Regions from separate parts of the Acidovorax sp. KPB24-07 genome, predicted to be linked through region 1. Evidence: predicted binding sites of a transcription regulator. Region 1 holds the regulator's gene; the other holds the start of a gene.
The links. The regulator FNR, encoded in region 1, switches genes on or off when oxygen is low (the NO sensors DNR and NnrR bind a similar motif). The targets are predictions, from matches to a motif close to TTGATNNNNATCAA.
Positions count from the first base shown of each region.

Region 2: a site for FNR is predicted at 1,656-1,669, ahead of AC27IQ_RS09345 (OmpW/AlkL family protein). Genes of this name have one in related genera too.

Region 1 covers NZ_BAAJYS010000116.1:469-3,869, reverse strand. The annotation lists gene ccoG (cytochrome c oxidase accessory protein CcoG) at 1-706, shown strand, start outside; gene AC27IQ_RS13370 (FixH family protein) at 792-1,076, shown strand; gene AC27IQ_RS13365 (hypothetical protein) at 1,122-1,415, shown strand; gene fnr (fumarate/nitrate reduction transcriptional regulator Fnr) at 1,447-2,166, opposite strand; gene hemN (oxygen-independent coproporphyrinogen III oxidase) at 2,344-3,401, shown strand, end outside.
Region 2 covers NZ_BAAJYS010000058.1:5,063-8,463, forward strand. The annotation lists gene AC27IQ_RS09340 (metal-dependent hydrolase) at 1-921, shown strand, start outside; gene AC27IQ_RS09345 (OmpW/AlkL family protein) at 988-1,584, opposite strand; gene AC27IQ_RS09350 (DUF808 domain-containing protein) at 1,729-2,721, opposite strand; gene AC27IQ_RS09355 (class I SAM-dependent methyltransferase) at 2,958-3,401, shown strand, end outside.

The sequences.
Region 1 (3,401 bases):
CATCGTCACCTACGACGACGCGCGCGGCGAGCCGCGCGGTCCCCGCACCAAGACGGTGGATTACAAGGCCCGGGGCCTGGGCGACTGCATCGACTGCACGCTGTGCGTGCAGGTGTGCCCGGTGGGCATCGACATCCGCAACGGCCTGCAATACGAGTGCATTGGCTGCGGGCTGTGCGTGGACGCCTGCAACACCGTGATGGACAAGATGCACTACCCGCGGGGGCTGATCCGCTTTTCCACGCAGAACGGCGTGGCGGCTCGCTGGGGCCGGGCGCAGATGCTGCGCCGCGTGCTGCGCCCCCGCGTGCTGGTCTACAGCGCGTTGCTGGTGGCGCTGTGCGTGGGGCTGCTGTCCAGCCTGGTGCTGCGCACGCCGCTTAAGGTGGACGTGGTGCGCGACCGCGCCGCGCTCTCGCGCATCGTGGCCGGTGGGCAGCTGGAGAACATCTACCGCCTGCAGATCATGAATGCCACCGAGTCCGGCCAGCGCTACCGCATCGGAGCGAGCGGGCTGCAGGGGCTGCGCGTGGCGTCCGACGCCGAGGTGGAGATCGGCGCGGCCGAGTCCCGCTGGGTGGCCGTGCGCCTGCAGATCCCCTACGGCTCCGCGCCGCCCGGATCGCATGCCGTGCAGTTCGACGTGCAGGCGCTGGGCTCGGGCGGCCATGTCGCCGAGAAGTCGGTCTTCCTGGTGCCGCGATGAGCGCCGCCGGCCACACCGTCACCGTTTCAGGCGCCAGACCGCTGTTCCGACCGCATTTCTTCTTTTCCTGTCAGGAGTGAACACCATGCCATCCCCTATCGCCGCCGCACCGGCTCCCCTTCCTTCGGCCGCTCCCTGGTGGAAGTTCGGCTTCGTCTGGATGGTCATTGCCGGGCCGGCCATCGTGGTCGTGGCGGGTTTCACCACGCTGTGGGTGGCGGTCGTGCGCCCCGACCCGGTGGTGGCCGAGGACTACTACCGCCAGGGCATCGAGATCAACAAGACGCTGCAGGGCGCGCCGAACAGCCTGGCCCCGGCCATGAAGGCGCGCAACCATGCGGCCACCCCCGTGCAGGACCAGCCGCGCTGAAGGCGGCCTGTCCGCACCACCCCCCGAAACGAGGAGACAAGCGCAATGTGGACCCAACGCCTCATGTGGATTGCATGGCCCGCCTTCCTGATGGCGGGCGTGCTGGAAATGCTGGTCTTTGCCCTGGTGGACCCACAGGACATGCACTGGTTCGGACGGCCGCTGGCGCTCTCGCGCGAGGGGGTCTACACCATCGCCTTCTTCGCTTTCTGGCTGGTGACGATGGCGTCGAGCGCACTCACCACGCTGCTGGCCATGTCGCCGTTCGAACTGAACCGCTGCCCCGTGCCCGTGACCGACCGGCCCGCCGACTGCGCGCGCCACCACCCGGGCGCATGAAATGCCAGCGCCGGTGCCGCAGGCCGGCCGCTCAGTGGCAGTTCTGCGAGTTCACGATGCGCTTGAGCGCCGCGGTCTCCAGGATGCGCACGTGGCGCTGCTTGACCTCGACGATGCCGTCCTCGACGAACTTCGAGAAGGTGCGGCTCACCGTCTCCAGCTTGAGGCCGAGGTAGCTGCCGATTTCCTCGCGCGTCATGCGCAGCACGAGTTCGGACTGCGAGAAGCCCCGGGCATGCAGGCGCTGCACCAGGTTGAGCAGGAAGGCCGCCAGGCGCTCTTCCGCCCGCATGCTGCCCAGGAGCAGCATCACGCCGTGCTCGCGCACGATCTCGCGGCTCATGATCTTGTGCACGTGGTGCTGCAGCGCCGTGACCTCGCGCGACAGCTCCTCGATGCGGTCAAAGGGCATGACGCAGACCTCGGCGTCTTCCAGCGCGACGGCGTCGCAGGTGTGGTGGTCGCTGACGATGCCGTCCAGGCCGATGATCTCGCCGGCCATCTGAAAGCCCGTGACCTGGTCGCGGCCGTCTTCGGTGGCCACGCACGTCTTGAAGAAGCCGGTGCGGATGGCGAAGAGCGAACTGAAGGGCTCGCCATTGCGAAACAGGGTGGCCCCCCGCTTGACCTTGCGGCGCACGGCCACGATGTCGTCGATCCGCTGCAGTTGCTGATCGTTCAGGCCCAGCGGCATGCACAGCTCGCGAAGGTTGCAGTTCGAGCATGCCACTTTGATGGTTTGCGGATTCATGGGAAAAGGCCTTTGTGGTGAGGGGAGGGCGGGCGGCCGGCAGGGTGGTAGAGCCCGGGCGAACGCCGGGCACCTGTCATGGATCAATTGTGGCAGCGTGCGCCTGCAGAACCCTTGACCCAGGTCAAGGGTTTCCCCCGGGGCCTGCGGCACATTGGGCAGGCACAAGGAAATCCCATGATCGCTGTCACCCCTGAACTCCTGCGCCGCTTCGACGTGCCCGGCCCCCGCTACACCTCCTACCCGACCGCCGACCGGTTCGTGGAGGCCTTCGGACAGGACGACTACGTTCTCGCGCTGCAGCAGCGCCGCCTGGGGTCGGCCGCCAAGGCACTGCCCTTGTCGCTGTATGTGCACATTCCCTTTTGCGAGTCGCTGTGCTACTACTGCGCCTGCAACAAGATCATCACCCGCCACCCCGAGCGGGCCGAGGTGTACCTGCGCTATCTCAGCCGCGAGATCGACCTGCACACGGCCCAGTGTGGCGTGGGCCAGGTGGTGAGCCAGCTGCACCTGGGCGGGGGGAGCCCGACGTTCCTGTCGGATGACGGCCTGCGGTCGCTGATGGCCATGCTCCAGCGCAGCTTCACGCTTGCGCCCGGCGGCGAGTATTCGATCGAGATCGATCCGCGCACGGTGGACGCGGGCCGGCTGGCGCTGCTGGCGGAGCTGGGCTTCAACCGCCTGAGCTTCGGCGTGCAGGACTTCGACCCCGAAGTGCAGAAGGCCGTGCACCGCATCCAGCCGGCCAGCCAGGTCTTCGACCTGGTGGCCAGCGCGCGTGCGCTGGGCTTCGAGTCCATCAACGTGGACCTGATCTACGGCCTGCCGCGGCAGACACCCGAGTCCTTCGAGCGCACGCTCGAGCAGGTGGGCCGGTTGCGGCCGGACCGCATCGCGCTGTATGCCTACGCCCACCTGCCCGAGCGCTTCAAGCCGCAGCGCCGCATCGTGCCGGCGGATCTGCCGCTGGCGGCGTCGAAGGTGGCCATGCTGTCGCAATCGCTGCGGTCGTTCCAGGACGCCGGCTACGTCTATGTGGGCATGGACCACTTCGCGCTGCCGGGCGACGCCCTGGCCGTGGCCAAGCGCCAGGGCCGGCTGCACCGCAACTTCCAGGGCTACAGCACCCAGCCCGATTGCGACCTGCTCGGCCTGGGCGTGTCGGCCATCGGCCGCGTGGGCGCCACCTACAGCCAGAACGCCAAGACGCTGGACGAGTACTACGACTTCAT
Region 2 (3,401 bases), on a different contig from region 1:
CTGCCCGACCTGGACGCCTTCATCGACCACGGCAATGCCATTGCCAACATGGTCGAGCACCGGGCGGAAAGCCATGCCCTGCTGTACCTCAGCCTGTTTTCGCTGCCCCTGGGCGCGCTGGTGGCGCGCCTGCATGGCGAGCAGGCCGGCTGGCGAAGGTGGTGGCTGGCGATGTGGCTCGCGCTCGTCACCCACCCGCTGCTGGATGGCATGACGGTGTACGGCACCCAGTTGTGGAAGCCGTTCACCAGCCACCCGTACGGGGTGGGCAGCATCTTCATCATCGACCCGCTGTACACCGTGCCGCTGATCGTCGGCGTGGTCGCCGCGCTGGCGAGCGGCCCGCCGGTCGGGGCCCGCTGGAACCGCTGGGGCCTGGTGCTCAGCACGCTCTACCTGGCGTGGAGCGTGGGCGTGCAGCAGCACGTCACCGGCGTGGCGATGGCCTCGCTGCGCATGCAGGGCCTGCCGGTGCAGACGGTGCTGGTGACACCCACCCCGTTCAACACCCTGCTGTGGCGCGTGGTGGCGGTCACGCCCACCCAATATGCCGAAGGCTTCTATGCCCTGGCCGACGGCAACAGGCCTATGCAATGGACGGTGCACGAGCGCGGGGCCCCGCTGATCCAGCGCTACGGGACCGTGCCGGACGTACAGCGGGTGGCGCGCTTCAGCCACGGCTTCTATCGCATGCGTTCGCGGGACGGCCGCGTCTTCCTGACCGATCTGCGCCTGGGACAGGAGCCCGACTACAGCTTCCAGTTCGATCTCGGCACGCCCGCGCAGCTGGATGCCGGCCAGCCCGAGGTGGCGCTGCGCGGACAGCGCCCGGACATCGGCACGGCCCTCGCCGCGCTGTGGCGGCGCATGTGGGGGCATGCGGGCGGCTCGGGGCCGTTCGGTGCCGGCACGGCCCCATGAAAAAAGCCGGCGCCACGCGCCGGCTTTCCCCACCAGTCTGTCAGTGGCCGCACCCGCGGCCCACGGTCAGAACCGCCAACCCAGGCCCACGCCGGCCAGCACGGGATCGATCTTGAAGGTGCCCAGCTTGGCACCGGCTGCGAACACGTCGGTCTGGATGTAGACCTTCTTCACGTCGAAGTTCAGCACCAGGTTCTTGGTGAGGGGAATGTCCACGCCGACCTGCAGGGCGCCGCCCCAGCTGCTCTTGTCGATGCTCACACCAGCGGGCAGGCGCACGCTGGAAAACCGCGTGTAGTTCACGCCAGCGCCCACGTAGGGACGAAAGCCCGCGGTGTCGAAGTGGTACTGCAGCATCAGCGAAGGCGGCAGGTGCTTGAGCGTGCCGATCTGCGCGTTCAGGGCGCTGGAGGACAGCCGCTGCTTCTGGGGCACGGTCAGCACCAGCTCGGCGGCGATGTTGCGGTTGAAGAAATAGGAGATGTCGACTTCAGGCAGCGTCTTGTCGTTGATCGACAGGCCCAGGCCGGTGCTGTCCTTGTTGGAGGAATCCAGGTTCACGGCACGCGCACGAACGAGCCAGGGGCCTTCCGCCGTTTGCGCGAAGGCGGCGCCGGAGGTCAATGCGCACAGCACGGCCAGGGCCAGCAGGTTTTTTTTCATACGGAAACTCGATGCGTTGAACGGGGACGACCCCCGTGCATGCATTGGGCCGGCAAACGGCCCGGGCGGCCTTGCCATGGATCAAACCGCCGGCAGGTTGTGCCGCAGCGCCACGAGGGCCGCAAAGCGCCCTCCTCCCCGCTCTCAGTGCGCGCCCTTGCCCCGCATGCGCTGCACCAGCGTGACTACCGCCAGCACTGCGGCACCGGCCACGATGCCCACCACCGCATTGAGCAGGTTGGGCACCAGCACGCGCCACAGGCCGCCCGCCGGCCACTGGGCCGCCGATGTGGCCAGGCCCTCGACCGCGTGGTGGACGACGGGCACGCCATGCACCAGAATGCCGCCGCCCACGAGGAACATGGCTGCCGTGCCGGCGACCGAGAGCACCTTCATGAGCCAGGGCGCGGCGGCCACGATGCCGCGGCCCAGCGCCTGTGCGGCGCGACCCGTCTTGCGGGTGAGCCACAGGCCCAGGTCGTCCAGCTTGACGATGCCGGCCACCAGGCCGTACACGCCCACTGTCATGATGAGCGCGATGCCGGCCAGCACGGCCACCTGCTGCCCGAACGGGGCGCTGGCGACCGTGCCCAGCGTGATGGCGATGATCTCGGCGGACAGGATGAAGTCGGTGCGCACCGCGCCCTTGACCTTGTCCTTCTCGAAGGCGGCGATGTCCACCGCCGGGTTGGCGTTGGCCAGGGCATGCGCCTCGCGGCCCGCCTCTTCCTTGGGGGCATCGCCGTGGGGCAGGAACCGGTGCGCCAGCTTCTCCGCACCCTCGAAGCACAGGAACGCGCCGCCCACCATGAGCAGCGGCGTCACCGCCCAGGGAATGAAGGCGCTGATCAGCAGCGCGGCCGGCACCAGGATGGCCTTGTTGACGAGCGAGCCCTTGGCCACCGCCCAGACCACGGGAATCTCGCGATCGGCGCGCACGCCCGTGACCTGCTGGGCATTGAGCGCCAGATCGTCGCCCAGCACGCCGGCGGTTTTCTGCGCCGCCACCTTGGTCATGACGGACACGTCATCGGCCATGGCGGCACTCTTCTTGGCAGCGACCTTGGTCATCAGGGCCACGTCGTCCAGAACGGTGGCGATATCGTCGAGCAGCGTCAAAAGGCTGGCACCGGCCATGGGAATCCTTAAAAAATCGAGGGAGGGAGCGGGTCCACGGGCACGGCGGCGAAAGGCTGCAAGGCCACGGGAACGCCGCGCGGGCCGGGCATGCCGGCCGAAAAGCCTGGCGCCCGTCGCCCAGGCGGCGCCCACTATAGCAACGCCCTGCGATGGGTCCGTGTCGGTGCAAGGCGCATACTGGTGGCCTTCCCACCGATATCGGGGTCCTGCACGCGGGCTCTCGCTCCCGCCGCATGCCAGGCTACCTGACCAAGCAAGAAAACATCGCCATCGCCGGCGTCGACGACCTCGTCATCCGCTCCCTGCTGGACCGCCAGCAGTTCTCCGACCCCCTCGGCGACGCCGAAACCCTGGGCATCTCCTCCGCCGCCTGGCCCCTCTTCGGCCTGCTGTGGCCCTCGGGCGCGCAACTGGCCGCACGCATGGCGGCGCGGCCCGTGCAGGCGGGCGAGCGCATCCTGGAACTGGGCTGCGGCCTGGCGCTGGCCAGCCTGGTGTGCCACCGGCAAGGCGCCGACGTGACCGCGAGCGACTGCCACCCGCTGGCCGGCACCTTCCTGCGCGAGAACCTGCGCCTGAACGGCATGGGCACCATGAAGTACCGACAGGGCCAATGGGGCAGCGGCGAAGCGCTGGGCCCGCCGCAGCAGGACGAGAGCCCGCTCGCGCAGGCGCAC